Regions from separate parts of the Kitasatospora sp. NPDC059795 genome, predicted to be linked through region 2. Evidence: riboswitches for the same ligand, from Rfam matches in the RefSeq annotation. Region 2 holds a riboswitch; each other region holds the start of a gene.
What was found. A riboswitch is a leader RNA that binds a small molecule or an ion and turns the genes downstream of it on or off. The one in region 2 is predicted to bind thiamine pyrophosphate.
Positions count from the first base shown of each region.

Region 1: linked by a shared signal. The riboswitch ahead of thiO (glycine oxidase ThiO) and the one ahead of thiC (phosphomethylpyrimidine synthase ThiC) in region 2 are both predicted to bind thiamine pyrophosphate.
Region 3: linked by a shared signal. The riboswitch ahead of ACFV4P_RS20370 (purine-cytosine permease family protein) and the one ahead of thiC (phosphomethylpyrimidine synthase ThiC) in region 2 are both predicted to bind thiamine pyrophosphate.

Region 1 covers NZ_JBHWID010000004.1:399,785-411,019, reverse strand. Annotated here, with positions in the region: gene ACFV4P_RS11420 (hypothetical protein) at 1-12, opposite strand, end outside; gene metF (methylenetetrahydrofolate reductase [NAD(P)H]) at 545-1,459, opposite strand; gene ACFV4P_RS11410 (polyprenyl synthetase family protein) at 1,630-2,736, shown strand; gene ACFV4P_RS11405 (VanZ family protein) at 2,669-3,367, opposite strand; gene thiE (thiamine phosphate synthase) at 3,480-4,115, opposite strand; gene ACFV4P_RS11395 (Rv2175c family DNA-binding protein) at 4,112-4,477, opposite strand; gene ACFV4P_RS11390 (NAD(P)/FAD-dependent oxidoreductase) at 4,499-5,647, opposite strand; TPP riboswitch at 5,760-5,873, shown strand; gene thiO (glycine oxidase ThiO) at 5,867-7,012, shown strand; gene thiS (sulfur carrier protein ThiS) at 7,009-7,218, shown strand; gene ACFV4P_RS11375 (thiazole synthase) at 7,220-8,011, shown strand; gene pknB (Stk1 family PASTA domain-containing Ser/Thr kinase) at 8,092-9,828, shown strand; gene ACFV4P_RS11365 (sulfite oxidase-like oxidoreductase) at 9,833-10,459, opposite strand; gene bfr (bacterioferritin) at 10,747-11,226, shown strand.
Region 2 covers NZ_JBHWID010000013.1:488-8,283, reverse strand. Annotated here, with positions in the region: gene ACFV4P_RS24685 (hypothetical protein) at 1-45, opposite strand, end outside; gene ACFV4P_RS24680 (sensor histidine kinase) at 194-1,423, shown strand; gene ACFV4P_RS24675 (LuxR C-terminal-related transcriptional regulator) at 1,408-2,055, shown strand; gene ACFV4P_RS24670 (hypothetical protein) at 2,118-2,543, opposite strand; gene ACFV4P_RS24665 (DUF6585 family protein) at 2,681-3,466, opposite strand; gene ACFV4P_RS24660 (nuclear transport factor 2 family protein) at 3,607-4,029, shown strand; gene thiC (phosphomethylpyrimidine synthase ThiC) at 4,105-5,886, opposite strand; TPP riboswitch at 5,882-6,015, opposite strand; gene ACFV4P_RS24650 (hypothetical protein) at 6,164-6,364, shown strand; gene ACFV4P_RS24645 (flotillin family protein) at 6,551-7,796, shown strand, end outside.
Region 3 covers NZ_JBHWID010000009.1:215,312-226,546, forward strand. Annotated here, with positions in the region: gene ACFV4P_RS20335 (helix-turn-helix domain-containing protein) at 1-711, opposite strand, end outside; gene ACFV4P_RS20340 (aminopeptidase P family protein) at 1,007-2,473, opposite strand; gene ACFV4P_RS20345 (PP2C family protein-serine/threonine phosphatase) at 2,640-4,010, opposite strand; gene ACFV4P_RS20350 (bifunctional DNA primase/polymerase) at 4,365-5,009, shown strand; gene ACFV4P_RS20355 (DUF5926 family protein) at 5,199-6,176, opposite strand; gene ACFV4P_RS20360 (ATP-binding protein) at 6,242-6,769, opposite strand; gene ACFV4P_RS20365 (glycerophosphodiester phosphodiesterase) at 7,019-7,825, opposite strand; gene ACFV4P_RS20370 (purine-cytosine permease family protein) at 7,985-9,343, opposite strand; TPP riboswitch at 9,336-9,485, opposite strand; gene ACFV4P_RS20375 (trypsin-like peptidase domain-containing protein) at 9,726-11,235, shown strand, end outside.

The DNA.
Region 1 (11,235 bases), on a different contig from region 2:
CCCGATGCCCATCCCCGCAACCTCCAGACGCCACCATCACCGCGCGGTTGCGGGCGACTGTACAGCCTCCGGGCAAACACCACCGCATCCCGCACACCCCCAACCTGCACACCTACCCCGCAGACCGCCACACCGGCCCCAACACCCCGACCGACAGCCGAATTTCTCCCCCGCCACCGAACCCCGACCCGCAGAACGACACAGCCCGACACCTCAACCACCGGCAGACTTTCCTCCCACCCAAACCCCGGCCCGCCCGCCACCGAGGCCCCGCCCGGAGGGCGACGCGACTCAGCGCCCCGGCCACCGGCAGGCGTTCCTGCCGCCCGAAACTCCGGCCCAAGGCCCGGCCCGCCCCCGCCGCCGAGGCCCGGCCCGGAGGGCGACGCGACTGAGCGCCCCGGCCACCGGCGGACGTTCCTCCCGCCCGAACCCCCTGCCCGCAGGACCGACCCGACCCACACCAGCGAAGCCCCGCCCGCAGGGCGACGCGCAGGCCCGGCGGCAACCAGCAGCCCTTTCCTCCCGCCCGCCCGGAGGGCGGTCAGCGGGTGTGCAGGCCCAGGTTCTGGTAGATCTCCAGCGTCGAGGTGCTGTGGTTGAGCGTGATGAAGTGCAGGCCCGGCGCGCCCTCCGCGAGGAGCCTCTCGGCCATGGCGGTGGCGTGCTCCAGGCCGACGGCGCGGACCTCGGCCGGGTTCTCGGCGGCGGCCTCCAGACGGCGGCGGAACTCCGGCGGGAAGTCGGAGCCCGAGAGCTGCGGGAAGCGCACCAGCTGCCGGATGTTGGTGACCGGCATGATCTCCGGGATGATCGGCGTCTCGCAGCCGGCCGCCGCGACCCGGTCGCGCAGCCGCAGGTAGTCCTCGACCTCGAAGAACATCTGGGTGATCGCGTAGTCCGCGCCGGCCCGGCACTTGGCGACGAAGTGCTTGATGTCCTCGTCCCACTCGGTGGAGCGCGGGTGCATCTGCGGGAACGCGGCGACGCCGACGCAGAAGTCGCCGATGCCCTTGATGAGTTCGACCAGCTCGGAGGCGTAGCTGACGCCTTCCGGGTGGCGGACCCACTCGCCCATCGGGTCGCCGGGCGGGTCGCCGCGGACGGCGAGCACGTTGCGGACGCCCTCGTCGGCGTACTGGCCGATGATGTTGCGCAGTTCGGCCACCGAGTGGTCCACGGCGGTGAGGTGCGCGACGGGGGTGAGGGTGGTCTCGGTGGCGATCCGCCCGACCAGGTTGACGGTGCGGCCGCGGGAGGAGCCGCCGGCGCCGTAGGTCATGCAGACGAAGTTGGGGTCGAGCGCCTCGACGCGGCGGATCGCGTCCCAGAGTTTGCGTTCGCCCTCCTCGTTGCGGGGCGGCATGAACTCGAAGGAGAAGGAGCGGTCGCCTGCCGCCAGCAGGTCGCGCACGGTCTGGGCGCGGTCGCTTCTGGTGGAGGGAATGCCGAGTGCCATGCAGGCAGGTTAGCCTTCGGCGGCGCGGCCCGGACAAACCGAGTCCAGGGGCTGAGACAGTTGTCGAGATTTCCGGCCATGCCGTTCGCAGTCCGGCCCGGCGGCGGTGGGCGGGCGCACCCGAGCCGGGGCGTTAATCTGACTGTCAGCCCATCTAACCGGAGTTCCAGGTGCCCTCCTCCACCCGTCTTCCCCGCAACCCCATCGACGCGGAAGACGTGCGCGACCGCGTCAACGCCGCGCTGAGTGCGTTCATGGCCGAACAGACCGCCCTGCTCTCCGGGATCTCCGACCAGCTCGGCCCGGTCGCCGACGCGCTGCGCGAGTTCCTGCTCGACGGCGGCAAGCGGCTGCGTCCGGCGTTCTGCTACTGGGGCTGGCGCGCGGCCGGCGGCGACGCCGACGAGCCCGGCATCGAGCGGGCCGCGGCCGCCCTGGAACTGCTGCAGGCCAGCGCCCTGGTGCACGACGACCTGATGGACCGCAGCGACACCCGCCGCGGCGTGCCGTCCGTGCACCGCCGCTTCGAGGGCATGCACCGGGCCAACGGCTGGCGCGGCGACCGCGAGCAGTACGGCGCGTCCGCGGCGGTGCTGCTCGGCGACCTGCTGCTGATCTGGTGCGACGAGCTGTTCCAGCGCTCGGGGCTGCCCGCCGCCGCGGTGTCCGCCGGCAAGCCCGCCTTCGACCTGATGCGCACCGAGGTCATGCTCGGCCAGTACCTGGACGTGCTGGAGCCGGTCTCGGGCGACTCCACCGACGCCGGCGCACTCGACCGCGCGCGCACCGTCCTGCACTACAAGTCGGCGAAGTACACCATCGAGCGCCCCCTCCAGGTCGGCGCGCTGCTGGCCGGCGCGGGCCCCGACCTGGTCGAGGCGCTCGGCAACTTCGGTCTGCCGCTGGGCGAGGCGTTCCAGCTCCGGGACGACCTGCTCGGTGTCTTCGGCGACCCTGCGGTCACCGGAAAGCCGGCCGGCGACGACCTGCGCGAGGGCAAGCGCACCCTGCTGGTCGCGCACGCGATGCGCGGCCTGTCGGAGATCGACGCCAAGCAGCTGGACGCCCGGCTCGGCGCGCCGGACCTCACCGCCGACGAGGTGGTCGAGCTGCGCGAGCTGATCTCCGCCAGCGGTGCCCCGGCGCTCGTCGAGGCCCGCATCGACCAGCTGCTCGACGAGGCGCTGGCCGCCCTGCGCACCGCCCCGATCAGCGACGGTCCGGCCCGCGAGGTGCTGCTGGCGCTGGCGGACGCGGCGACGGTGCGGAAGTACTAGAAGCAGACCACCGGCGTCGGGAGGACCACGCGGCCAGCCCGGCGCCGGCGGCGTTCAGCAGGACGTCGTCCACCGAGGAGACCCGGTCCAGCCACAGCACGTACTGGGCGGTCTCCACCAGCACCGAGCAGGCCGCGCCGAGCGCCAGCATCCGCGGCACCGAGGCGAGTGCGCGGAACCGTACCGGCGCGAAGCGGCCGAGCGCGGCGAACACCAGCAGGTTGCCGACGATCTGCACCGTCGCGGTGACCGGTGTGCCGTGGGTGAGGATCGCGTGGATGTCCCGCAGCGGCAGCAGGCTCACCCGCCGGGGCGCGACGCCCGCCCCGGGCCCGGGCAGCATGATCATCCACACCCAGGGCAGCGTCCCGTGCACCATCGCGACCTCGGCGACCGAACGCCGCCACCCGTCGGCCGTGCCGCCCCGCCGCCGCGCCAGCGCCCACACCACCGCCGCGGACAGCGGCAGCGCGGCCAGCGACCAGAACACCGCACCGTTGACGGTGACCAGCCAGGGCTGCCATCCGGCACGGTGGTGCAGCGGCCGCTGCGCGACGAACGCGACGGCCGCCGCGAGAAGCAGTGCCGGACCGAACAGGGCGATCCGGCGGGCACGGGGTACGGGGTTCACGACTCCACGGAGGACGGCAGGGCCCTCCGCGGTTCCCGGACACCACCCGCCCCCGCGGATCGGCCGGCCTTCCCCTCAGCCGACCGGGCCGCGCGCAGGCTGCCCGCCAGGGCTAGCGCAGGCGCGCCGCCAGTTCGGCTGCGGCCGCGCCCGGGTCCTCCGCCGCGGTGAGCGCCCGGACGACCACGATGCGGGTGGCGCCGGCGTCCAGCACCTGGTCGAGGTTGCCCAGGTCGATGCCGCCGATGGCGAACCACGGCCGGTCCGGGTTCCGGTCGGCCGCGTGGCGGACCAGGTCGAGGCCGGGGGCGTGGCGGCCGGGCTTGGTGGGCGTGGGCCAGACCGGGCCGGTGCAGAAGTAGTCGACGCCGGGTTCGGCGATCGCCGCGTCCACCTCGCTCTCGGCGTGGCAGGAGCGTCCGATCAGCACGTCCTCGCCGAGGATCGCGCGGGCCACCCGCACCGGCAGGTCGTCCTGCCCGAGGTGCAGCACGTCGGGGCGGGCGCCGTACGCGACGTCGGCGCGGTCGTTGACGGCCAGCAGCTTGCCGTGCCGCTTCGCCGCGTCCGCGAAGACCTCCAGGAATTCGAGTTCCTGGCGGGCCTCCAGGTTCTTGTCGCGGAGCTGGACGATGTCGACGCCGCCGGCCAGCACGGCGTCCAGGAAGTCGGCCAGGTCGCCCTGTTCACGCCGGGCGTCGGTGCAGAGGTAGAGCTTCGCGTCGGCGAGTTGCCGGCGGGCCGTCACAGCGCGAGGGCCTGGGCGCGGCGCTTGACCTCGGTGCCGCGGTTCTCGCGCAGCGCCTGGATCGGGCTGCCGGGCAGCGACGGGTCCTCGGTGAACATCCACTCGAGGATCTCCTGGTCGGAGAAGCCGCAGTCGCGCAGCACCGTGAGGGTGCCGACCAGGTGCTTGACCGGGCCGTCGTCCTCGATGAAGTCGGCGGGCACCTGGAGGGAGTTGTTCTGGCCGCGGCGGACGGCCAACAGGGTGCGGTTCTTCACCATGTCCCGGACCTCGGTGATCACCACGCCCCACCGCTCGGAGATGTCGGGCAGGTACAGCCACGCAGGGACCAGGGCGTCGATCTTGGGATCAATAGTGCTCACGGCACCCAGCCTACCCACCCGTTACCTGACGGCCGCCTTCAGCTGGACGGCGGGGTCGGCGGCGAGCGCGGGATCGAGCACGGCGCCGCGTTCGATCAGGCGGCGGCCCTGCGCCAGGTCGCGCGGTCGGTCCACGGCGAGCAGCGCGACGAGGACGCCGTCGCGCAGCCACAGCACCGACCAGTCGCGCCCGGACGGGGAGCCGCGCCACAGCAGGTGGTCGGCCCCGGCGTGCCGGCCCGCGTACTGCACCATGCGGTCGAACTGCTCGGACCAGAAGTACGGGACGGGGTCGTAGGGCGCGTCCAGGGTGCCGAGCACGGACGCGGCGACCGTGCCGCCGGAGTGCAGCGCGTGGTCCCAGTGCTGGACGGCCAGCCGGGTGCCGAACCGGGCGGACGGGTAGGAGACGCAGTCGCCGGCCGCCCAGACGCCGGGCAGCACGGTACGCAGCCGGTCGTCGACCGGGACGGTGCCGTCGGGGTCGAGGGCGAGCGGGCTGTCGGCGAGCCAGCCGGTGGCGGGGCGGGCGCCGATGCCGACCACCACCTCGTCCGCGGGCAGGTGGGTGCCGTCGGCGAGCAGCACCCCGCCGTCGGCGGCCCCGGCGACGCCGACGCCGCAGCGCAGTTCGACGCCCGCGGCGGCGTACCACTCGGCCATCAGCGCGCCGAGTTCGGCGGGCAGCGCCCCGGCGAGCGGGGTGGCGGCGGCCTCCACCACGGTGACGTGGCAGCCGAGGGCGCGGGCGACGGTGGCGGTCTCGGCGCCGATCCAGCCCGCGCCGACCAGCACGATCCGCCTGCCGGGGGTGAGTGCGGCGCGCAGCGCGTGCGCGTCGTCGACGGTGCGCAGGGTGCGGGCGCCGGGCAGGCCGGGGAGGGTGCGCGGGTCGGCGCCGGTGGCGATCACCAGGGCGCTGTACGGGAGTTCGCCGCCATCCGTGTGCAGCACGCCGGCGGTCAGGCCGGTGGCGCGGCGGCCGGTGAGCAGTTCGACGCCGAGGTCGGCCCAGTCGAGTTCGAAGGCGGTGGCGTCGGCCTTGCCGAGCAGGACGTCCTTGGACAGCGGCGGCCGGTCGTACGGCAGGTGGAGTTCCTCGCCGACCAGGGTGATCGCGCCCTGCCAGCCTCCCTGCCGCAGGTTCAGGGCGGCCTGTGCGCCCGCCATGCCCGCCCCGACCACGACGACCCGGTCCGTTGCCCTCAGCTCAGCCACGGCCCCACCCTAACCGCCCGCATGCCCCTGTGGGCGGGGGTCGGCCCGGCGTTAAAGTGGAGGCACTGACTATCACGGGAGCCCGGCGCACCGGGCTGAGAGGCGGGCTGTGGCGGCCCGCGACCGTCCGAACCTGATCCGGGTCATGCCGGCGAAGGGAGAAGAGGCGTGGTGGCACATTCCGACGTGCTGGTGATCGGCGGGGGCATCATCGGCCTCGGCGTCGCCTGGCGCACCGCGCAACGCGGGCTGCGCGTCGCGGTGGTGGACCCGTCGCCGGGCGGCGGCGCGGCCCGGGTGGCCGCGGGGATGCTCGCGCCGGTCACCGAACTCCAGTACGGCGAGGAGCCGTTGCTGCGCCTGGGCATGGCGTCCAACGAGCGCTACGGCGCGTTCGCCGCCGAGCTGACCGAACTCACCGGCCTGGACACCGGCTACCGCCGCACCGGCACGCTGGCCGTCGCGCTGGACTCCGACGACCGCGAGGAACTGCGCGAACTGCACGCCTTCCACGGCCGGTTGGGCCTGGCCTCGGAGTGGCTGACCGGCCGGGAGTGCCGACGGCTGGAGCCGATGCTGGCGCCCGGGGTGCGCGGCGGCCTGCACGTCGCCGAGGACCACCAGGTGGACGGCCGCCGGCTGGCCACCGCGCTGGTCGCGGCGTGCAAGCTGCTGGGCGTCGCCTTCCACCGCACCCAGGCCGCCGAACTGTTGATCGACGGCGAACGTGCCACCGGCGTACGGCTGTTGACCGGCGAGCACCTGACGGCCGGCCGGACGGTGCTGGCGGCGGGCTCCCGCTCCCACCTGCTGCCGGGCCTGCCGGACGGGGTGCTGCCGGCGATCCGCCCGGTCAAGGGGCAGGTGCTCCGGCTGCGCATCCCCGAGCTGTACGCGCCGTTCCTGTCCCGCAACGTGCGCGCCGTGGTGCGCGGCCGGCACCTGTACCTGGTGCCGCGCGCCGACGGCGAGTTGGTGATCGGCGCGACCACCGAGGAGATGGGGCACGACACCACCGTCACCGCGGGCGGCGTCTACGAGCTGCTCCGCGACGCGCACGAACTCGTCCCCGGCATCACCGAGTTGCCGCTGGTGGAGACCAACGCGGGCCTGCGGCCCGGCTCCCCCGACAACGCGCCGCTGCTCGGCCCGACCGCGCTGGACGGCCTGGCCGCCGCCACCGGGCACCACCGCAACGGCGTGCTGCTCACCCCGGTCACCGCCGACCTGCTCGCCGACTACCTGGCCACCGGCGAACTCCCCGCGCTGGCCGCCGACTTCACCCCCGACCGCTTCCGCACCGAGGTGCCCGCATGAACACCGTCGCCCTGACCGTCAACGGCGAACCCCGCACACTGCCCGAGGCCACCACCCTGGACGTGGTGGTCGCCGAGGTCTCCGCCGCCAACACCGGCGTCGCCGCCGCCGTCAACGAGGCCGTGGTGCCGCGCAGTTCGTGGGCCGACACGGCGCTGCGGGCGGGCGACCGGGTGGAGATCCTCACCGCCGTGCAGGGAGGCTGAGATGGCCGACGACCTGCTCACCATCGGTGACACGACCTTCACCTCCCGCCTGATCATGGGCACCGGCGGCGCGCCCAGCCTGGAGGTGCTGGAGCAGGCGCTGCGCGTCTCCGGCACCGAGCTGACCACGGTCGCGATGCGTCGGGTCAACACCGCCACCCAGGGCTCGGTGCTGGAGGTGCTGGCCCGCAACGGCATCCGGATCCTGCCGAACACGGCCGGCTGCTACACCGCCGGCGAGGCCGTGCTGACCGCCCGGCTGGCCCGCGAGGCGCTCGGCACGAACTGGGTGAAGCTGGAGGTCATCGCCGACGAGCGCACCCTGCTGCCCGACCCGATCGAACTCCTGGACGCCGCCGAGACCCTGGTCGACGACGGCTTCACGGTGCTGCCGTACACCAACGACGACCCGGTGCTGGCCCGCAAGCTGGAGGACGTCGGCTGCGCGGCGATCATGCCGCTGGGCTCGCCGATCGGCTCCGGCCTGGGCATCCGCAATCCGCACAACTTCCAGCTGATCGTGGAGTCCGCGAACGTCCCGGTGGTCCTCGACGCGGGCGCCGGCACCGCCAGCGACGTCGCCCTGGCGATGGAGCTCGGCTGCTCCGCCGTCATGCTGGCCTCGGCCGTGACCCGCGCCCAGGACCCGGTGCTGATGGCCGACGCGATGCGCCGCGCCGTCGAGGCCGGCCGCCTCGCCCACCGGGCCGGCCGCATCCCGCGCCGCTACTACGCCGAGGCGTCCTCCCCGACCACCGGCCTCGCCGACACCCGCGAGCGCCCGGCGTTCTGACGGCACGCGCCCGTTCCGACGGCACGCGCCCGGCAGGTGGTCCAGCCCTGCCGGGCGCTGACTAGACTCCTCGGGTGGACATGACGCTGAACGACCCCTTGATCGGTGCGCTGCTCGACGGGCGCTACCGGGTCGAGCAGCGGATCGCCGTCGGCGGCATGGCGACGGTCTACCGCGGCACCGACACCCGCCTCGACCGGACCGTCGCGCTGAAGGTGATGCACCCTTCGCTGGCGGGCGACGCCGACTTCACGGCGCGGTTCATCCGCGAGGCGAAGGCGGTGGCCCGGCTCGCGCACCCCAACGTGGTCAACGTGCTGGACCAGGGCGCGGATCCGCGCGCGGTGTTCATGGCGATGGAGTACGTCCCCGGCCGCACCCTGCGCGACCTGCTGCGCGACCGCGGCGCGCTCTCGGTGCGGGCCGCGCTGGACGTCCTGGAGCCGGTGCTGGCGGCGCTCGGCGCGGCGCACCGCGCGGGGCTGGTGCACCGGGACGTGAAGCCGGAGAACGTGCTGATCACCGACAACGGCCTGGTGAAGGTCGCGGACTTCGGCCTGGTCCGGATCATGGGCGCCGCCGACCAGAACGCCACCGCCACCACCGAGGCGGGCCAACTGCTGGGCACCGTCTCGTACTTGGCCCCGGAGCAGATCAGCCAGGACGCGCCCACGGACCAGCGGGTGGACGTCTACGCGGCGGGCATCCTGCTGTACGAGATGCTGACCGGCGCCAAGCCGCACACCGGCGAGAACGCCGCCCAGGTGATGTACCGCCACCTGCACGAGGACGTCCCCGCGCCGTCGCGGATCGCCCCCGCCGTGGGCCCGGAGCTGGACGCGCTGGTCGCCGCCGCGACCGCCCGCGACCCGCAGGCCCGCCCGTGGGACGCGGTGGAGCTGCTGGCCACGGTGCAGCGGGTGCGCCGGGCGCTGCCGGACGGGCAGTTGGACGCGGAGCCGCCGGCGTCCGGCCGGCCCACCCCGCAGTTCAACCCGGGCGAGGAGACCGCGGTGATCAGCGCCCCGCCGGGCCTGGAACGCACCAGCGTGCTGGACGTCCCGCCGGACCTGCTGCCGCCGGTGCGCCCGGTGAACGAGGACCTCCCCGCGCGCCGCCGCCGCACCGCCCGTCGGCGCAGCGGCACCACCAAGCCGCTGATCTGGTCGGCGGTGGTGCTCGCGGTGGTGCTGCTGGTCGGCGGCGTGACGTACACGCTGTCCAGCGCGGTGTACGCGACGGTGCCGAGCGTGCTGGGCCAGAACCAGCAGCAGGCCGTGACGATCCTGGACAAGCAGGGCCTGCACGGCACGTACACCCAGCAGTTCAGCGAGTCGGTGCAGGCCGGCCAGGTGATCTCCACCGACCCGGGGGTCGGCGCCAAGGTCCGCAAGAGCGACGCGGTGAAGGTGGTCGTCTCGCGCGGCCCGGAGCGGGTGCCGGTACCGGAGTTGACGAACCGCCCGCTGGCCGAGGCCGGCAAGGCGCTGACCGATGCCCGGCTGACGGCGGGCACCACCACCGAGCAGTTCAGCGACACGGTCCCGAAGGGCGCGGTGATCTCCGCCGACCCGGCGCCCGGCACGACGCTGTCCCCGAACTCGCCGGTGGCGCTGACGGTCTCCAAGGGCATGCACCCGGTGCCGGACGTCGTCGGGATGTCCAAGGACGACGCGGTGAAGGCCCTGCAGGACGCCGGGTTCACCCCGCAGATCGCCGGCCTGCTGCCGCTCGGCAAGGCCACCGGGCAGTCCCCGGCGGCGGGCACGCCGCGCCCGCAGGGGTCGACGGTGACCGTCACCATCAGCCTGTTCTAGGGCTTCACCGCGGCGGGCCGTCGCCCTCCTGCTCCTGGTAGGAGTAGCGCTGCTGCTGCCAGGGGTCGGCCCGGTTGTGGTAGCCGCGTTCCTCCCAGAAGCCGCGCCGGTCGGCCCGCATGTACTCGACGGCGCGCACCCACTTGGGGCCCTTCCAGGCGTACAGGTGCGGCACCACCAGGCGGACCGGGAAGCCGTGTTCGGCGGTGAGCGGCTGCCCGTCGTGGTGGGTGGCGAACACCGTCGACGGGTCGGCGAAGTCGGCGAGCGGCAGGTTGGCGCTGTAGCCGTACTCGGCCCACACCATGACGTGGGTGACGGTCGGGTCGGGCGGCACCAGGTCGAGCACCGTCCGGGCGGCGACGCCGCTCCACTCGTTGTCGAGCATGGAGAACTTGGTGACGCAGTGGAAGTCGCCGCGGACGGTGGTCCTGGGCAGTGCGTGGAAGGCCGCGAAGTCCCAGCTGGTCTTCTCCGCGCCGGCGGTCGCCCCGAACACCTGGAAGTCCCAGCTGTGCGGCTTGAACCGGGGCACCGGCCCGTAGTGCAGCACCGGCCAGCCGCGCTGTCGGCGCTGGCCCGGCGGGAGCCTCGGGTCAGGCGGCGGCTGTTCCGATTGGTGCTGACCCATGGCTCCATGGTGACAGACGGCGTTCCGCGAACCGTGAGCGCCCCTTCCGGAACGCATTCCGACGGAGGGGGGCAACACGAGGGAATTACCCGCCGGGCGCTCCGGCCAGATACCCCCGAACAGTCCAATCCGTCCGGCATCCGTGCAGGTCAGAAAATTCTCTGGCCTGGAGAAACGTCGACCACCGACCGTTCGGTAAGCGTGAACTTACTGGAAGTGACCCCGCCCGGCTGCCACGATGCGGGCAACCCGGCACCGGCCGGAATGACGAGTCAGGAAGGCAGGCCATGCAGGGCGACCCCGAAGTCATCGAGTTCCTCAACGAGCAGCTGACGGCCGAGCTCACCGCGATCAATCAGTACTTCCTGCACGCGAAAATGCAGGAGAACAACGGCTGGACCAAGCTCGCGAAATACACCCGGCACGAGTCCTTCGACGAGATGAAGCACGCCGAGACGCTGACCGACCGGATCCTGTTCCTGGAGGGCCTGCCGAACTACCAGCGGCTGTTCCACGTCCGGATCGGGCAGACCGTCACGGAGATGTTCCAGGCCGACCGGCAGATCGAGGTGGAGGCGATCGACCGCCTCAAGCGCGGGATCGTGGTGATGCGCGCCAAGAACGACGTCACCTCGGCGAACATCTTCGAGGACATCCTCGCCGACGAGGAACACCACATCGACTACCTGGACACCCAGCTGGAGCTGATCGACAAGCTCAGCGAGGCGCTCTACCTCGCGCAGGTGATCGAGCAGCCGGAGACCTGAGCGGCCGGA
Region 2 (7,796 bases):
GAGCACGGCGGGGTCGGCGCTGCTGTTCTGCGTCTGCGAGGTCATGTCGTCGACGCTAGGGAGCGGCCGTCCGCCCGGGTATCCGTCCAGGCCCACACCGGGGTGGGGCCAGGCCCACTCCTGCCCGTGGCGGGGTCCGCCGGGGCGGGGCGCGGTGCACAGTGGTGGCACCGGACGGAGTCGAGGGGGAGTCATGGGGCGGGCGTGGGCGTGGGCGGCGGGCGTCGGCGTGGGGTTCGTACGGGCGTGCGCCGTCGCGGGGCTCGCGCTGGCGGTGCCGGCGGTGTGGGCGGGTGCGGTGGCGCTGGGGGTGCACTGGGGGCCGGCCAACCCGTGGTCGTGGCTGCTGCCGGTGGTGCTGGTGGTCGCGGGGACGCTCGCGCTGTGCCGCCCGGTGTGCGCGGGGGTGCGGCTGCTGGTGGCCCGGTGGACCGGCATCGTCCTGCCGCCCGGGTACCGGCAGGCGCCGCCGGTGGTCCAACTGTCCACCGGCTTCTGGTGGAACGGCTTCGGCTACGAGCGCACCCGGCGCGACGCGCTGATGGACCAGCGCCTGCGGATCCGCCGGCAGGACCCGGCGAACCGGCGCGACCTGCGCTTCGTCGCCGTCCTCCCGTTCACGGCGGGCCTGCCCGCGGCGGCGCCCCCGGTCGCCCTGGCCGTGGCCGTCGTGGACCGCAGCGTCCTCGCCGGGCTGCTCGCCGTCGTCTGCTCCCCGTTCGCGTGGCGGCCCGTCGTCCCGGTGGCTCGGCGGTTCCTGCGGCCGTCCACGGCGATGGCGCTGGCCGAGCGGGTCGCCGAACTCACCGCGCAGCGGGCGGACGCCACCGTCGCGCAGGCCGCCGAGATCCGTCGCATCGAACGGGACCTGCACGACGGCGCGCAGGCCCGGCTGGTCGCGCTCGGCCTCTCGCTGGCCACCGCGCAGCGGCTGCTGGACCGGGACCCGGAGCAGGCCAGGTCGCTGATCCGGGACGCGCAGGCGGGGGCCACCGCCTCGCTGGCCGAACTGCGGGAGCTGGTCCGGGGGATCAGCCCGCCGGTGCTGACCGAGCGCGGCCTGCTGGACGCGGTGCGCGCCCTCGCGCTGGACCTCCCGCTGCCGGTGGACGTGGCCGCCGAGGGCCCGCTGCGGGCGGACGCGCCGGTCGAGTCGGCCGTCTACTTCGGGGTCGCGGAGCTGCTGACCAACGCCGTCCGCCACGCGGGCGCGACCCGGGCCGGGGTGACGCTCCGTCAGGACGAGTACGGGGTGAGCGCCGAGGTGGTGGACGACGGCCGGGGCGGGCTGGTGGAACGCCCGGACGGCGGGCTGGCGGGGCTGCGCCGCCGGGTCGACGCGTTCGGCGGTACGTTGACGATCGTCAGCCCGGCGGGCGGGCCGACCCGAGTCAGGATGGCGGTGCCGTGCGCATTCTCGTAGCCGAGGACCTGTACCTGCTGCGCGACGGCATGGTGCGTCTGCTGGAGGCCTGCGGTCACCAGGTGGTCGCCACCACCGCCACCGGCCCCGACACCCTGGACGCCCTGCTGACGTGGCGCCCGGACGTGTCCGTCGTCGACGTCCGGATGCCGCCCACCCAGTCCGACGAGGGGCTGCGTGCCGCGCTGGCCGCCCGCGCCCGGGTGCCGGGTCTGCCGATCCTGGTCCTCTCCCAGCACGTCGAGCAGCTCTACGCCCGGGAGTTGCTCGCCGACGGCTCCGGCGGCATCGGCTACCTGCTCAAGGAGAGCGTCTTCGACGCCGACCAGTTCCTGGACGCCCTGGAGCGCGTCGCCGCCGGCGGCACCGCGATGGACCCGGCGGTCATCGCCCGGCTGCTCACCGCCACCCCGGTCGGCCGGGGCCTCGACCGGCTCACCGAACGCGAGCACTCGGTGCTGGGCCTGATGGCCGAGGGCCTCTCCAACCAGGCGATCGGCCGCCGGCTGTTCCTCAGCGAGAGCGCGATCGGCAAGTACACCACCACGATGTTCGGCAAGCTCGGCATCCCCGACGACACCGACACCAACCGTCGCGTCCGCGCCGTCCTGACCTACCTCAACCGGCCCTGACCGGCCGGAACGGGCGTCGGCCCCCACCGCCGCAGCGGTGGGGGCCGACGTATTTCTACGCGTTACTTCTTCGGGGTCAGGCAGAGAACGAACTTGTCGCTGCCCAACTGCTGGGCGAGCGCGTCGAACTCGTCGCCGCAGGCGTGGGTGTCGAAGGTGTTGTCGATGACCTTCTCGACCGTGTGGGTGGCCTTGCTGTCGTCGCAGCCGACGGTGTCGACCTTCGGGTCGTTGTCGCTGCCGGTGACGGAGACGCACTGGCCGACCTTGGCGTGCACCGGCTTGTCGGTCATCGCGTCGCGGACGGCGAACTTGACCACGGCGATGACGATGATCACGACCAGGATGCCGAGGCCGGAGATCAGCTTCTTGCCCAGGGTCTTCTTGGGCGCCGCGGCGGCGGCCTGCGCGGCCTGGCCGTACTCGAAGGGAGCCGGGCCGCCGGCCTCGGGAGCGGGCGGGGTCTGGGGAGGCTGCGGGCTGCTCATGAGTTCCCTCTGGAGTGGGTCAGGTCGAACGTGCTCGCGAACCTTATCCAGATCCGATTTGGTTTCTATCCGACATATCAGCCAAATCGGATGGCCGTCATTCAAGCGAGATGTAAAGAATTGACAAACCCTCAGGGTCAATGACCCGGGGACGTTCCGGCACCGGCCGATCCGCGCATTTCGTCCACCACCGCGAGAAACACGAAGAAGTTCGGAATCCTGTGCACCGGGGTGTTCGACCAGCCGAACAGCTTCCCGGCCTTCGACACGAACACCGTGCCGTCCTTGACCTCGATCCGCTCGACCTCGGGCCACGCCAGCGACCCGCTCCGGGCGTTCGCCACGCCGCCCGCGTTGACCGCGATGTCGCCGAACCGGACCGTCCCGCCGCGCCTCACCACGTCGAGCACGCCCGGGAGTTGGGACCGGGTGATCTCGTGCTGGAAGGCCGCGCCCCAGACCACCGGGTCGGCATAGAAGCCGGTCAGCTCGACCGAGGTGCCGTCCGGCCGGTACAGCGTGTACAGATAGGTGGTGACGGTGTGGAACCCGTTCACGTACCGCCGGGTGATCTGCTGCAGCACCGCCGCGTCGTCCCACCGGAATGCCACCGGCCGGCCGGCCCGGTCGCCCGCCACCACCCCGTGCTCGAAGCAGTGGATGCGCTTCGCGCCCTGCTTCTTGTTCAGGTTCGGGACCTGCGTCAGCCGCCAGATGAAGATCAGCCCGGGCAGCACGAACAGCGCCAGCCCCACCAGGCACATGACGATCAGTCCGGTCATCGCCGCACCGCTCAACCGCTTGGGCCCGAACGAAGCCCGGAGCTCCCCGAGCCCCTCGCTCGCCGCCGGCGCCGCCACCTCGTCGGGAACCTGCTCCGGCACCGGCGGTGCCTGGACGTCCTGCATCCGGATCTCTCTCATCACGAAGAAACCGCAGGTCGTCCCGGCGGCGGCACGGATCGTACTGCCTCCGCCCCGGCCCGCGCGGACCGCACTCCCCCGGGGTGACAAGGTCCGAAACCCGCCAGTGGCGCGGCCCGCGCCCGCCTAGCCTCGCGACCATGCCCCGACACAGCCGCGACATCGTCCAGCACGCCTGGAAGGCCTTCGCCAGCCACGACCCGGAGCGGATCGCCGCCGTCCTCACCGAGGACGCCGAGTGGCTGGCCCCGGCGGGCAACGCGACGGCCGTCGCACTGGACTGCCCGAGCCACCTGATCGGCCGCCGGGCGATCGCCCGCTTCCTCGCCGAGGACTTCCCCCGCCTGTTCGTCCGGGACGTCGCCGTCGCCTTCCACGCCGTCCACGCGGACGGCGACCGCGTCGTCGTCGAGGAGACCATGACCGCGACACTCGCCGACGGCAACCACTACGCCAACGACTACTGCCTGGTCTTCGAACTCCGCGACGGCCTGATCCACCGCGTCCGCGAGTACATGGACACCGCCCGCGGCCACCGCGCGATCTTCGGCGACCGGCCCTGACCGCCGACCCCGCCCCGCACTGCACTGCACTGCGGCCGGACTGCGGCCGGGCCGGGGCGGGGTCAGCGGGACGCGTCAGTCGACCAGCGGCAGGTAGACCTTGCTGCCGTGGGCCGCGAACTCGGCGGACTTCTCGGCCATCCCTGCCTCGACGGTGGCGGCGAGGTCGGCGCCGTGTTCGTCGCGGATCTGCTGACTGATCTTCATGGAGCAGAACTTGGGGCCGCACATGGAGCAGAAGTGCGCGGTCTTGGCGGGTTCGGCGGGGAGGGTCTCGTCGTGGAAGGCGCGGGCGGTCTCCGGGTCGAGGGCCAGGTTGAACTGGTCCTCCCAGCGGAACTCGAAGCGGGCGTCGGAGAGTGCGTCGTCCCAGGCCTGCGCGCCGGGGTGGCCCTTGGCGAGGTCGGCGGCGTGGGCGGCGATCTTGTAGGTGATGACGCCGGTCTTCACGTCGTCGCGGTTCGGCAGCCCCAGGTGTTCCTTGGGGGTGACGTAGCAGAGCATCGCGGTGCCCCACCAGGCGATCATCGCGGCGCCGATGCCGGAGGTGATGTGGTCGTAGCCGGGCGCGACGTCGGTGGTGAGCGGGCCGAGCGTGTAGAACGGGGCCTCGTCGCAGATCTCCTTCTGCAGGTCCATGTTCTCGCGGATCTTGTGCATCGGGACGTGCCCGGGGCCCTCGATCATCACCTGGACGTCCTTGGCGCGGGCGATCCGCCCGAGCTCGCCGAGGGTGGTGAGTTCGGCGAACTGCGCCTCGTCGTTGGCGTCGGCGATGGAGCCGGGCCGCAGGCCGTCGCCGAGCGAGAAGGTGACGTCGTAGGCGCGCAGCAGGTCGCAGAGTTCCTCGAAGTGCGTGTAGAGGAAGTTCTCCTGATGGTGCGCCAGGCACCAGGCCGCCATGATGGAGCCGCCGCGCGAGACGATGCCGGTCTTGCGGCGGGCGGTGAGCGGCACGTACCGGAGCAGCACGCCGGCGTGCACGGTCATGTAGTCGACGCCCTGCTCGCACTGTTCGACGACGGTGTCCCGGTAGACCTCCCAGCTGAGGTCCTCGGCCCGGCCGTCGACCTTCTCCAGCGCCTGGTAGAGCGGGACGGTGCCGATCGGGACGGGGGAGTTGCGCAGGATCCACTCGCGGGTGGTGTGGATGTTGCGGCCGGTGGAGAGGTCCATGACGGTGTCGGCGCCCCAGCGGGTGGCCCAGGTCATCTTCTCCACCTCCTCCTCGATGGAGGAGGTGACGGCGGAGTTGCCGATGTTGGCGTTGATCTTCACCAGGAAGTCGGTGCCGATGATGGCCGGTTCGCTCTCGGGGTGGTTCACGTTGACCGGGATGACGGCCCGTCCGCGCGCCACCTGCTCGCGCACGAACTCCGGCTCCAGGCCTTCCCGGAGCGCCACGAACTCCATCTCGGGCGTGATCAACCCCTGCTTGGCGTACCCGAGTTGGGTAACGGCGAGGCCGTCCCTGGCGCGCAGCGGGCGGCGCGGGCGGCCGGGGAAGACGGCGTCCAGGTTGCGCAGGTCGCCGCCGCGGGGCGCGGTGTGCTTGATGCCGTCGTCCTCGGGCCGGGCCTCGCGGCCCTCGTACTCCTCGACGTCGCCGCGTTGGCGGATCCAGGCGTCGCGCAGGGCGGGCAGTCCGCGTCGGACGTCGGTGGCGTGATCGGGATCGGTGTACGGGCCGGAGGTGTCGTACAGCGGGACGGTGCGGCCGTCGGTCAGTTCGACCTCGCGGTAGGGGACCCGCAGGTCGGGGCGGCTGCCCTGGCGGTAGGCCTTGTGCCAGGCGGGGGTGGGGTACCCGCCGGCGGCCGAATCGCGGGCAGAGCTGTGCTCGGAAAAAACGGTCATCGGACCTTCAACTCCCTACGCCGGCATTACCCGGTCAGGTTCCTGCGGTCGGCGCAGCAGGTGGTTCGCGGATCCGCGTACCGTCAGCGCCCTCTCAGCCCGGTGCTCCGAGCTCCCGTTCCGCGCAGGCGTCGTCCGCCTGCGTTCGGTTCCTCACCGTAGGGCACGCGGCGGCACCGGTCCAGGGCGCATCGCCGGGCCCGCACCCGCACCGGCGTACAACTCCCGTGCGGGCCGGAACTGTTCACGCCTCGTCGGGAGTGGGAGAATCGTGCAGGTGATCGGACTGATGGGGCGGGTGACGGGGCGGATCGGCGCAGGCCTGGTCGGCGAGGTGATGGTGCACGTCCCGGAGCGGCTGGGCACCGAGGCGTTCCTGGCGTACCTCGCCACTCCGGGTGAGCCGCTGCAGTCGGGCACCATGGTCGTCGTGGTCGAATATCAGCCACCGCGCACCGTCTACGTCGAGCCGCTCTGATCACCTGTCGGACCGTCACAGGTGACCCCGCGCAACGGTTTCGAGACAGTGCGAGTTCCTCCCGGCTCAGCTCTTCCCCCGTGATCCGGAACGGCGGAGAATGCGGCTGCCACCGGCTTCCGCGCCAACCTGCACGGACCGAAGCGCAGTCACGGAACCGGTGTGCTCCGAAGGGGGAGATTGCCGATGCTGATCGGCATCGCGGGCAGCGCCGTCGCAGGCTTCGTTGCCCTGATCGTGCTCTTTAAGTTGATGTGGCGCGTGGCGGAACCCAACGAGGCGTTGGTGATCTCGGGTTCCAAGCACGGCGAGGGTCTGGGCTTCCGTGTGGTGACCGGCCGGGGCACCTTCGTGATCCCGGGCGTCCAGGCGGTGCGCCGGCTGTCGCTGGACCTCAACGAGGCCGCGCTGGACGTGGAGTGTGTGACGTCGCAGGGAATTCCCGTGCACGTCAAGGGGGTTGTGATCTTCAAGGTGGGCGACGACAACGCGTCGATCGCCAACGCCGCCCGGCGGTTCCTGGACCAGCAGAAGATGATGGGCCAGCGCGTGCACAACGTGTTCGCCGGTCACCTGCGGTCCATCGTCGGCGGGCTCACGGTCGAGGACATGATCCGCGACCGCGAGCGGCTCACCGGTGAGACCCGCTCCGCCTCGGGCATCGAGATGGAGAAGCTCGGCCTCATCATCGACTCGCTGCAGATCCAGGAGATCCTGGACCCGACCGGCTACATCACCAACCTGGCCGCGCCGCACGCCGCGGCCGTCCAGCGGGACGCCCGCATCGCCGCCGCCGAGGCGGACCGGCGGGCCACCGAGGCCGAGCAGGAGGCGTTCGCCCGCAAGGCCGAGGCAACGCGCAACTCCGGTATCCAGCAGGCCGGTTACCAGGCCGAGATGGACACCGCCGCGGCCCGCGCGCTGCAGGCCGGCCCGCTCGCGCAGGCCGCCGCCCGGCAGGAGGTCGTGGTCCAGGAGACCAAGGTCGCCGAGCTGGAGGCGCACCGCAAGGAGCAGCAGCTCCAGGCGGACGTCCGCAAGCCCGCCGACGCCCGCGCGTACGAGACCCGCACCAAGGCCGAGGCCGACCGCGACGCGCGGATCTCCGCCGCCGAGGCGCTGTCCCGGGAGACCGACCTGAAGACCGCCGCCGAGGCGAACCGGGTCAAGGTCGCCGCCGCCGCGGAGGCCGAGGCCACCCGGGCGCGCGGTCTGGCCGCGGCCGAGGCCACCCGGGCCACCGGTGAGGCGCAGGCCGCCGCCGAGGCCGCGAAGGGCCTGGCCGAGGCGGAGGCGTCCCGGGCCAAGGGTCTCGCCGAGGCCGAGGCCACCCGGGCCCAGGGCCTGGCCGAGGCCGAGGGCATCAAGGCCCGCGCCGCGGCGCTGGCCGAGAACCAGGAGGCGGTGGTCGCCCAGCAGCTCGCCGAGAACT
Region 3 (11,235 bases), on a different contig from region 2:
CGACCGGGCCACCCCGTCCTCGGGTTCGTCCACCGGCCGTACCGTCGTCTCGACGTACTGCGCCTGCCCGCCGTCGCGGTGCGGCGGGGCGACGAAGCGGCGGGCGACGGTGTTGGCGACCTTGGCGCCGTGGTCCTGCCGGACCAGGTGGAGGCACAGGTCGATGCCGGCGGCGCTGCCGGCGCTGGTCAGCACCTGGCCGTTGTCCACGTACAGCACGTCCGGGTCGACCTGGACGTCCGGGTGGCGGCGGCGCAGTTCCTCGGCCCACCGCCAGTGCGTGGTGGCGGGCAGGCCGTCGAGCAGGCCGGCGGCGGCCAGCGCGAAGGCGCCGGAGCAGATCGACACCACCCGGGCGCCGCGGGCGTGCGCGGTGCGCAGCGCGGCGACCACGGCGGGCGGGACCTCGCCGTACGGGTCGGGCACCCCGACGACGACGGCGGTGTCCGCGGCGGCGAGTTCCTCCAGGCCGTGCCGGGGGGTGAGGGTGAAGCCGCCGACCGCCTCCAGCGGGTGGCCGGGCCGTTCCGCGCACACCCGGACGTCGTACCAGGGGGCGGCCAGCAGTCCGGCGAGTTCGGGGCGGGCGAGGGCGAACACCTCGACCACCACGCCGAGTTCGAACGGGGCCATGCCCGCGAAGGCGTACACGGCGACGGTGTGCACGGGCGCCGGGCGCTTTCCGATGGTGACGGGGACGGGCTCGGCCATGTGGTGCTCCAGGTGCGGCCGGTGGGGGGTTCGCGGCGAGTGTAGCGGCCTGTGCCGGAAAACCTTTGGAACTGAGCCGGGACCGCCCGCGAGGATGGGGGAGTCAACTCGCGGGGCGGCGGCGGCGCCTTCCGCGGACCTCACCACACCCCTTTCCCGGAGAGCACCATGTTCACGTCCGGCCATGCCCGTTTCGAGAAGATTGTCGTCGTCGCGGCCTCCGGCTGGGGCCGGCGGCACTGAGCGCACCGAAGCCCCCGCCGGTGGACCGGACGGGGGCTTCGGTGATGCTGGGTCAGCCGTTCAGCGAGGCCATCCAGGCCTCGACCTCGTCGGCCTGCCGGGGCAGGGCGGCCGAGAGGTTCTCGTTGCCGTCGGCGGTGACCAGGATGTCGTCCTCGATCCGGACGCCGATGCCGCGGTACTCCTCGGGGACGGTCAGGTCGTCGGCCTGGAAGTACAGGCCGGGCTCGACGGTCAGCACCACGCCGGGCTCCAGCACCGCGTCCACGTACTCCTCGCGGCGGGCGTGCGCGCAGTCGTGGACGTCCAGGCCGAGCATGTGGCCGGTGCCGTGCAGGGTCCAGCGGCGCTGCAGGTCGAGCTCCAGGACCTTCTCCACGTCGTAGACCGAGGAGTCGATCAGGCCCCACTCCAGCAGGCGCTCGGCGAGCACCCGCTGCGCGGCGTTGTGGAAGTCGCGGAACTTCCCGCCGGGCTTGACCGCGGCGATGCCCGCCTCCTGGGCGTCGTACACCGCGTCGTAGATCTTGCGCTGCAGCGGCGTGAAGGCGCCGTTGATCGGCAGGGTGCGGGTGACGTCGGCGGTGTAGAGGGTGTGGGTCTCCACGCCGGCGTCCAGCAGCAGCAGTTCGCCGGGGCGGACGTCGCCGTCGTTGCGCACCCAGTGCAGGGTGGTGGCGTGCGGGCCGGCGGCGGCGATGGTGCCGTAGCCGACGTCGTTGCCCTCGACCCGGGCGCGGCGCCAGAAGGTGCCCTCGATCCAGCGCTCGGAGGTGGCGACGGCCTGGCCGAGCTCGCGCACCACGTCGGTGAAGCCGTTGACGGTGGCGTTGCAGGCGGCGCGCATCTCGCCGATCTCCCACGCGTCCTTGACCAGGCGCAGCGTGGACAGGAACACCTTCAGCTCGTCGTCCTTGTCGGCGTCGAGCTGCTCGGCGAGGGCGGCCTCCAGGCCGGCGTCGTAGCCGCGCACCAGGCGGGTCGGGACGGTGGCGGCGGCGAGCTCCTCGGCGGCCTTGCGGACGTCGCGGGTCGGCAGGCCGTACAGCTGGGAGGACTCGGTGAGGGAGTTGCGGCGGCCGACCCACAGCTCGCCCTGGCCGCTGAGCCAGAACTCGCCGTTCTCGCGGTCGGAGCGCGGCAGCAGGTAGAGCGCGAACTCGTGGCCGCCCTCGACGGGCTCGCCGACCAGGATCGCGTCCTCGGTCTGGTTGCCGGTCAGGTGCACGTACTCGCTGGCGGCGCGGAACGCGTACTCGGTGTCGTTGGAGCGGGTGCGCAGGTTGCCCGCGGGAACGATCAGCCGCTCGCCGGGGAAGGCGGCGGACAGCTTGGCGCGGCGCTCGGCCGCGTACGGGGCCTGGGCGACGGGCTGCAGGCCGTGCAGCTCGGTGTCGGCCCAGCCGGAGCGCATGGACGCGGCGAGTTCTTCGGAGATCTCGCCGTGCAGGCCGTTCTTGCGGCTCTTGATCGGCTCGTCCTCCTCGCCGTCGGCGGTCCCTTCGGGGTTCTCGGACACCGCCGGGCTGTGGTCCTCGGTCACTACGTCGCCTCCTTGCGCGTGGTACCGCCCTGTACTCCCCGGGTCGCGGGGCGCGTGGGCGGACGTCGCACCCATGGTACGTAGGGCCGTTCGAGTGAAGAAAGCCCCTTCGAGCAGCGACAGGCCTTACTTGAAGCGGTCCTTACTCGAAGCGGGCGGCCAGCAGCACCAGGTCGTCCTCGCCCGGGCCTTCGCCGCCGGCCTCGGCCAGCAGGTGGTCGCAGAGCCGCTCCGGGTCCAGCCGGACGTCCCGGGGGGCGTCGGCGGCGACCCGGCGCAGCGCGCTCTGCCCGGCGTGCAGGTTGGCCCCGAAGCGGCGGGCCAGGCCCTCGGTGTACAGCACCAGCACGTCGCCGCGCTCCGCGGTGAGCTCCACGCCGGGGGCCTCCCAGCAGCTGAGCATGCCGAGCGGCGCGGACAGCGAGGTCTCCACGAAGTTCGCGCCGTACCGGGTGAGCAGCACCGGCGGGCAGTTCGCCGCGCCGGCCAGCGCGATCCGGCGTTCGGCCGGGTCGACGGTGGCGTACACGGCGGTGGCGGAGCGGGTCGGCTCGGTGGTCTTCAGCAGCAGTTCGAGGTCGCCGAGCACGGAGACCGGGTCCTCGCCCTCCAGCACCGCGTAGGCGCGCAGCGCGGCCCGCACCCGGCCCATCGCGGCGGCCGCGCAGGCGCCCGCGCCCGGTCCGGCGCCGGGGCCGCCGCCGAGCACGCTGCCCACGGTCAGCGCCAGGGTGTCGTCGGGCAGCGGGACGGCGTCGTACCAGTCGCTGCCCGCGGAGTGTTCGAGGGCGGCGGGCACGCAGCGGGCGGCGATCCGCAGGCCGGGCCGGACGGGCAGGTGGTCGGGCAGCAGCGAGCGGCGCAGGGCGGCGGTGGCGCGCACCGCCCGGTCGGCCTCCAGCTGGCGGGCCAGCAGCGGTGCGGCGAACTCGCAGTAGCGGTGCACCAGGTGCTCGCGGCGCTCGTCGGGGCGGCCCGGCTCGTCGTAGAACCAGACGGCGGCGCCGAGCGCGCCCTCGCGTTCGGTGGCCAGCGGCAGCGCGTAGCAGGCGCCGAGGCCGAGCTGGGCGGCGATCTCGCGGAACCGGGGGCCGACCGTCGGGTCGGTGGCCAGGTCGGAGATCAGCAGCCGGTCGGTGGCGCCGGGCATGCTGAGCAGGTCGGCGAACGGACCGTGCTCGGCGGGGATGGTCTCCAGCGAGCCGAGCGTCGCCGGGTCCAGGCCGAGGCCGACCGGGCGGGCCAGGGTGCGGGCCGGGCCGGGCCGCAGGGTGACCACCAGGCCGCGGCGGGCGCCGAGCAGCGCCGCGCCGGAGTCCAGCAGCGCGTCGAGGGTGCCGGACAGCCCGTCGGCCCGGGCCAGCAGCTCCAGGTGCTCCTGGAGGCTGGTGAAATCGGACAGCCATCCGGCCAAACGGTCCTGCAGGTCCGCCGAGGGCACCTCGCCGAGATCCGGCAGCAGCACCGGGTCGGACCTCAGGGCCTCGGCCGCCAGCGGCTGGACGTCGGTCATGTCACAACTCCCCACAATCCGGAACGTGTCACGCAGGACCCCCGAGACCGACCGAAAACGATGTCTTTACTCACTACTCGGCACGATTCCCCCACTTGTACACAGGCCGATCGGGGCATGTCCAGGAGTGCGGCGGGCAGAACGTGCCAGGGATCGTACGGCGAGGCCCCGCAGGTGCCACCCGAGGCGCCGGGCACTCACTCGTACGGTGGAACCGGTGTCGGCCTGCCCGCGTCCATCCGGACGTATGGGGGATTCTCGTTCCAGTGGCACAGCGTGGGCCCGTCCGACGCGCACACGCACCGCCCGCACCCCCCGGCCCAGGCCGACCGACGCGGAGAGGAACGAGCCGCCATGCGCCGACACCGCCGAGAGCAGCTGACCGAGCGGGTGGGCCAGTGGTGGCCGGGCCGCCGCGGCCGGACCTTGGCCCTGACCGCCGCGTTGCAGGCCGCCGTCGGCTGCGGCTGGCCGGTGGTGCCCGGGGCGCGGGCGCTGCGCGGATCGGCCTGCTCGTGCCCGGACCGGCTCTGCCCGACGCCCGGCGCGCACCCGTCCGATCCGCCGCTGGAGGCGGCCACCACCGATCCGCGGATGGTCCGCCACTGGTGGGAGCAGCGGGCGCCGGGCGCGCCGGTGGTGGCGGCGACCGGCCGGTCGCTGTGCGCGGTGAGCTTGCCCCGCCCGGCCGGCCCGTGGCTGCTGCGGCACCTGGAGGAGATCGGCGTCCCGTACGGTCCGGTGCTCGGCACGCCGGGCCGGTTCGTGCTGCTGACCGCGCCGTACACGCTGCCGGAGCTCGGCGCGCTGCTGTCCGAACGGCCTTGGGTGCCGGGCGTGTTGCGCTACCACGGGCCGGGCGGCTACCTGGTGCTGCCGCCCTCGCGGACGGGCGCCGGGCCGGTGCGCTGGGTGCGCGGCCCGGGGCCGGGTCGGCCCTGGCTGCCCGAGGTCGGCACCCTGCTGGGCGGGCTGATCACCGCCAGCGCGGTCTGCTGACTGATCGTCAGGGTTCTTGCGCCGCAGGTCCGGAGACAAAAAAGGCCCGACCGCTGGCGACGGGGGATGCACCAGCGGTCGGACTGTTCAAACAGTAACAAAGATCCGGCTCCGCGCCAATTTGTCCACGCCGAAAGGTCCTTGACACTTTCGACGGCCGGACGGGAATGTGACGCCGGTCACCTTCTCCTAGTTGAGGGTGATCTGACGGTTCACCAGGTTGGCGCGGGAGCGGCGCTCCTCGGCGGTCAGCGGCGCGGGCGCGGCCAGCACCTCGGCCAGCTTCGCGGCGAACTCCACGGCGGGCTTCTCCACCTCGGCGGCGGTCATCTCCACCGGCAGGTCCCACACCGGCACGGTCAGGCCGTGCGCGCGGAACGAGCCCACCAACTTGGTGCCCTCGCCGAGCGAGCTCTCGCCGGCGGCGGTCAGCCGGGCCAGCGCGTCGAGCAGCTGCTCCTCCGGGACGGTCATCACCCAGCGCAGGTGGTTCTTGTCCGGGGTGCCGCACCAGTACGCGGAGTCCACGCCGGTGAGCTTCTCGGTCGGGATGGCCGAGGCGTTGGCCCGCTCCAGCGAGGCCGCGACCTCGCCGGTCGCCGACTCGGCGTCCTCCAGCCAGAATTCGAAGCCGGTGTGCACGGCGGGCGTGAACTCGGCCGTGGTGTCCAGCAGTTCCTGCAGACGGCGGGCGCCCGGGTCGGTCCGGCGGGCCGGCACCGGGGTGCCCGGCTCGGTGGCCAGCGCCAGCTCCAGCGCGTCCGCCAGGTCACGGCTCAGGTCGCCCGAGGACGACTGGGTCTGCAGGCCCAGCAGGATCGAGCCGTCCGCCCGGCGCAGCGCCGGCCAGGCCAGCGGCAGCACCGTCGCCAGCGTCACCGACGGGACGTCGCCGACGGCCTCCTCGGCCACTCCGGCGGCCAGCGTCAGCGGCACGGTGGCGGCCGGCACCAGCTCGCGCAGCGCCACCCAGTCCGCCTCGCCCGGCAGGCCCTCGAACGGCCGGTGCACCAGCTCCTGGACCGCGTGCGCCGCGGTACGGCCGTGGCAGGCCTTGTACCGGCGGCCCGAGCCGCACGGGCACGCCTCGCGCGCTCCGACGACCGGGATCTCGCCCTCGACGACGGTGGACTGGCTGGGCTGCTTCTTCGCGGCCTTCTTGGCCATGGTGCGGCTCTCCCGGGGACGTCGGACTTTGCACCGGGCAGCCTACTTCGCCCGCGGCCCCCCGTTCAGGCGCTGCGCCGCTGGCCGCCGCCCACCACCTGCTCGAACGCGGGCAGCTCCGCCCACACCGTCACCTGACCGGGCGCGTGCCGCACCCCCCAGTCCTTCGCCAGCTTGCCGACGATGCTCAGCCCCCGGCCGCCGTGCGCCGACACCGACGGGCTGGCCGGCACCGGCCGGGTGGTCGCCCCGCCGTCCGTCACCTCCAGGGTCAGCAGACCGTCCCCGCGCATCCGCCAACTCACCAGCACCGTACCGATCTCCGCGTCCTCATCGGGGCGCGGGCGGCGGCCGGCGGAACTGTCGGCCGCGGCGGGATCATCGGCCGGCAGCGGTCTGGCATGACGACAGGAATTGCTGAGCAGTTCGGAGAGGATCAACACCGCGTCGTCAATCACCGCATCCGGTATCGAGCGATCACCGAGATCGCTGCGCAGCCTCCGCCGCGCGGTCGAGACACTGGCCGGACCGTGCGGAACTGCCATGGCCGATGAGGTCGACCCGGCCTGAACTGGCACAGCGCGCGCCACCATCAACGCCACCCCCGGACCTCCTTCAGCTTCTGCCGAGGGATGGATGCCCGCCGTTAATGCCTCGGAAACGGGCGTTCGACGATCCGATCGCGGTATTAACGAGATCCGCACGGCAGATGGGCAAAAGGTGAGGTGCGTCTCACCTTCTGTCGCGTCCGGCGGGTTGTCCGAAAGGCCAACGGGAAATACCCCGTTCGGTATTTCCCGTCATGTCAATGGGCGCACGTGCGGAGTCCCGGCGGCTGCGCCTCAGCGGCCCAACTGGGCCAGGACGTCGGCCGGTCGGTTGGTGATCAGCGCCTCCACGCCCAGTTCCAGGCAGAGTTCGACGTCCTCGGGGCGGTCCACCGTCCACACGTGCACCCGGTGGCCGGCCCGGCGCAGCGCCCGGATCCGGTCCGGGTCGCGGCGCACCAGCGAGATGCCCGGGCCGGCGATCGACGCGCCGCCCGGCAGCGCCTCGATCCGGCCCAGTATCGGCACCGGGCGCTCCCACAGGTACACCAGGGGCAGCGTCGGGGCGGCCTTGCGGACCCGGTGCAGGGCCAGCTCCGAGAAGCTCATCACCCGCACCGTCGACTCCTCCGGCGTGGCCGGCAGCAGGCCGAACCGGTCCAGCATCCGCAGCAGTTCGGACTCCACCCGGCCCGCGTACCGGACCGGGTGCTTGGTCTCGATGGCCAGCTCGACCCGGCGCCCGGAGTCCGCGACCAGCTCCAGCAGGCGCTCCAGGGTCAGCACCGAGCTGCGCTGCGGTCGCTCCGGGTGCTTCCAGGAGCCGAAGTCCAGCTCGGACAGCTGGGCCAGCGTCATCGTCGACACCACGCCCTGCCCGTTCGAGGTGCGGCGCACCGTGCGGTCGTGGACGCACACCAACTGCCCGTCGGCGGTGACCCGGACGTCGCACTCCAGCCCGTCCGCGCCCTCCTCCAGCGCCCGTCGGTACGCCTCCTCGGTGTGCTCCGGGAGGGCCGCGGAGGACCCGCGGTGGGCGATCACCTTGACTGCCGAGCGGTCGATCGGCTCGGGGAGCGGAGCCGAGCTGCTGTGCTGGATGTTCACGTCAACCACCCTACGCGGCACCGGACGGCGGGTTGCTTCCGGCACGGCAACGCCCCGGTGAACAGCTCCGGGTTGACGCCGGGTCAGGCCCGTGGCGCTCGGGTCGGGCCCGGCAGTGCTGGGGCCGGGCCCGGCGGTGCTGCACGGCGCGGGTCAGGCCCGGCGGCGTTCCACGGTCGCCACCGCGCCGGTCGCCAGCGCCGCCACCAGGAACGAGAGCAGCGAGGCCGAGCTCCACGCCTGCGGAGTGAAGTGCACCGCCTCCTGGGCCTTCGCCCACAGGTCGGTCCACCAGCCGGCCACCGCGGTCGGCGCCAGGAACTGGTAGACCGCGAAGCCCAGCGCCCACGGCAGCAGCATCACCCAGCGGGCGGGGGCGTCCTGGGTCAGGTTCCAGCCGCGGCGGCCCGCGCCGAGGAAGTAGTCCACCGCGAGCACCGCGAACAGCGGCACGAACACCGACCCGATCAGGCCGAGGAACGCGTAGTACGACTCGGTGAACTCCTTGATCTGCAGCGCCAGCACCGTCACCAGCACGCCGATGCCGCCGGTCAGCACCCGCCGGTCCACCTTCGGCCACAGGTTGTGGATCGACATCGCGGTCGAGTACACGTTCGCGAACGACTGGTCGGACTCGCGCAGCACCAGCACCAGCAGGAACGCCCAGCCCGCGGCCACGCCGGTGAACGAGCCGAGGATCTTGTCCGGGTCGCCGCCGGACTGCAGCAGCGCCACCACGCCCAGTACGTAGCACCACACCTGGGCGACCGTGTAGCCGGAGAACGTCCCCCAGAACGCGCTCGCCGAGGTGCGCGCGTGCCGGGTGTAGTCGGCGGCCAGCGGGACGAACGAGATCGACACCGCGATCACCGCGTCCGTCGCCGACAGGAAGCCGTCCCAGTTGCCCGCGCCCGGGTCCGGGAAGCCCTGCCGGGCGAACTGCACCGTGAAGTAGACCATCGCCACGCCGACCGCGACGGCCACGTACTTGCGCAGCACCGCGATCGCGCCCAGCGGCCAGATCGTCAGCACCGTCGTCAGCACGCCCGCCAGCAGCACGAACAGCCAGCGCCAGCCCTCGGTGCCGGCCACCGTCTGGGCGCCCCAGGCGATCACCGTCAGCTCGTACACGCCCCAGCCGACGCACTGCAGGATGTTCAGCACCGTCGGGACGTACGACAGCCTGGTGCCGAACAGGCCGCGCAGCACCGCCATCGCCGGGGCGCCCGTGCGCGCGCCCACCAGCGCCGCCACCGCGAGCATCGCGGTGCCGATCGCGGTGCCCGCGACGATCGCCGTCACCGCCGCGGTGAAGCCGAGTTCGTGGCCCTGCTTGCCCAGCACCGTCGCGGCGCTGGTGAAGCCGATCAGGCTCACCCCGAGGTTCGCCCACAGCGCGAACAGCGCCCGGAAGTCCAGGGTGCGCGGCGGCGCCGTGTCGAGGGTCAGCGGGGCCTCGGCCCGCGCGGCCGTCTCAAGATCGGAAATTGGGGCAGACGGAACAGCCGTCATGGCCGATACTCCCTACGCCGGCATTACCCGGACAGGTTCCGGCGGTCTGCGCCCCCTCGACCCGGGCGGCGTCCCCGCCATGCCCTACGGTCGTTCCGGCGCACTCTCAGCCTGGCTGGTCCAAGCTCCCGCGACTCTCTTCGGTTTACAGGAGCGACAGGCTAGCCTCCGAGTTGGGGAACGCCAAGGCCGGGGGGAACGGCGTCCGCATCGCGGGACCACTGATGTCCATGTCAGCGAGGCCTAAGGCTTCTCATGATTTCTTCAGGGGCCCGCTTACGGTGTCCGAATCCGGCATAGGAAAAACTGTGCCCCGAGGCTGTGGCCGCGCCGACCGCGCGACGACCACCGCCCAAGGTTCTGTCAGCGATGGAGGTCGTCCGTGAGCACCGAGCACGCGAGTGGTACCACCCCGCCGGAGAAGGCCCCCGAAGGCCCCGGCACCGAGGCGGCCGCCGCCACCTCCGGGACGCCCGCGTCCGCTCCCGCCTACCTCGACGCGCCGCCGCCGGTGCTGCCGGCGGCCCCGGCTGCCCCGGCTCCGGCTTCGGTCGCTCCGGCTCCGGTGGCTCCGCCGGTGAGCGACGGGACCATGCAGTTGGGGAAGGTCCCGGCGCCGCCGGCCGCGGCCCCGGTTCCGGCGGACCAGCCGACGCCGTTCCAGAACCCGTACGGCAGCGTCGCCGCTCCCGCCCCGGTTCCTGCGGACACCCCGCCGCCGTTCCAGAACCCGTACGGCAACGTCGCCGAGCAGGCCTCGCCCTACGCGCCGACCGCCACCGTCCCGACCGTGCCGCCGCTCGCCCAGAACGGGCCGCCCGCGCCGGGCGTCCCCGGCGACGCCTCGCAGCACCCGTTCGGGGCCGGTCACCCGGTCGGCGGCTGGGGCCACCCGTCCGGCGGACCGGGCGGTGTCGGCGGGCCGGGTGAACCGGGCTCGCCGTGGGGCGGCCCGCAGTCCGCCCCGGGCGGCGGCTCCGGCAAGGGCAAGCGCGGCGGGCTGGTCGCGCTGGTCGCGGCGGTCGCCCTGGTGGCCGGCCTGGTCGGCGGCGCGATCGGCGGGTCCGTCTCCGGCAAGGACTCCGACCGCAGCGCCGGCGCCAGCCGCAACAGCACCACCGTCGCCGTCGGCAACACCCACCAGAACCTCGACCGGGCGCCCGAGTCGGTCGCCGGGATCGCCGCCAAGGCGCTGCCGTCCACCGTCACCATCAAGGCCTCGGGCTCCAGCGAGTCCGGCACCGGCACCGGATTCGTCTTCGACACCGAGGGCCACATCCTGACCAACAACCACGTGGTCGCGCCGGCCGCCAAGGGCGGCAAGCTCAGCGTCAAGTTCTCCGACGGCTCGTCCTACAGCGCCTCCGTGGTCGGCCACGCCGACGGCTACGACGTCGCGGTCATCCGCCTCGACAACCCGCCCAAGGACAAGCTCGTCCCGCTGCCGCTCGGCGACTCCGACAAGGTCGCCATCGGCGACGCGACCATCGCCATCGGCGCGCCCTACGGCCTCGAAGGCACCGTCACCACCGGCATCATCTCCGCCAAGGACCGCCCGGTCGCCTCCGGCGACGAGACCGGCGCCCAGGCCTCGTACATGAACGCCCTGCAGACCGACGCCTCCATCAACCCCGGCAACTCCGGCGGCCCGCTGCTCGACGGCTCCGGCTCGGTCATCGGCATCAACTCGGCGATCCAGTCCAACACCAGCGGCTCCGGCCGGGCCGGCTCCATCGGCCTCGGCTTCGCCATCCCGATCAACCAGGCCAAGTGGGTCGCCCAGACCCTGATCAAGGACGGCACCCCGGTCTACGCGATCCTCGGCGTCCTCCGCAACGACGACTACCGCGGCGACGGCGCCCAGATCGCCACCGCCCCCGTCCGCGACACCC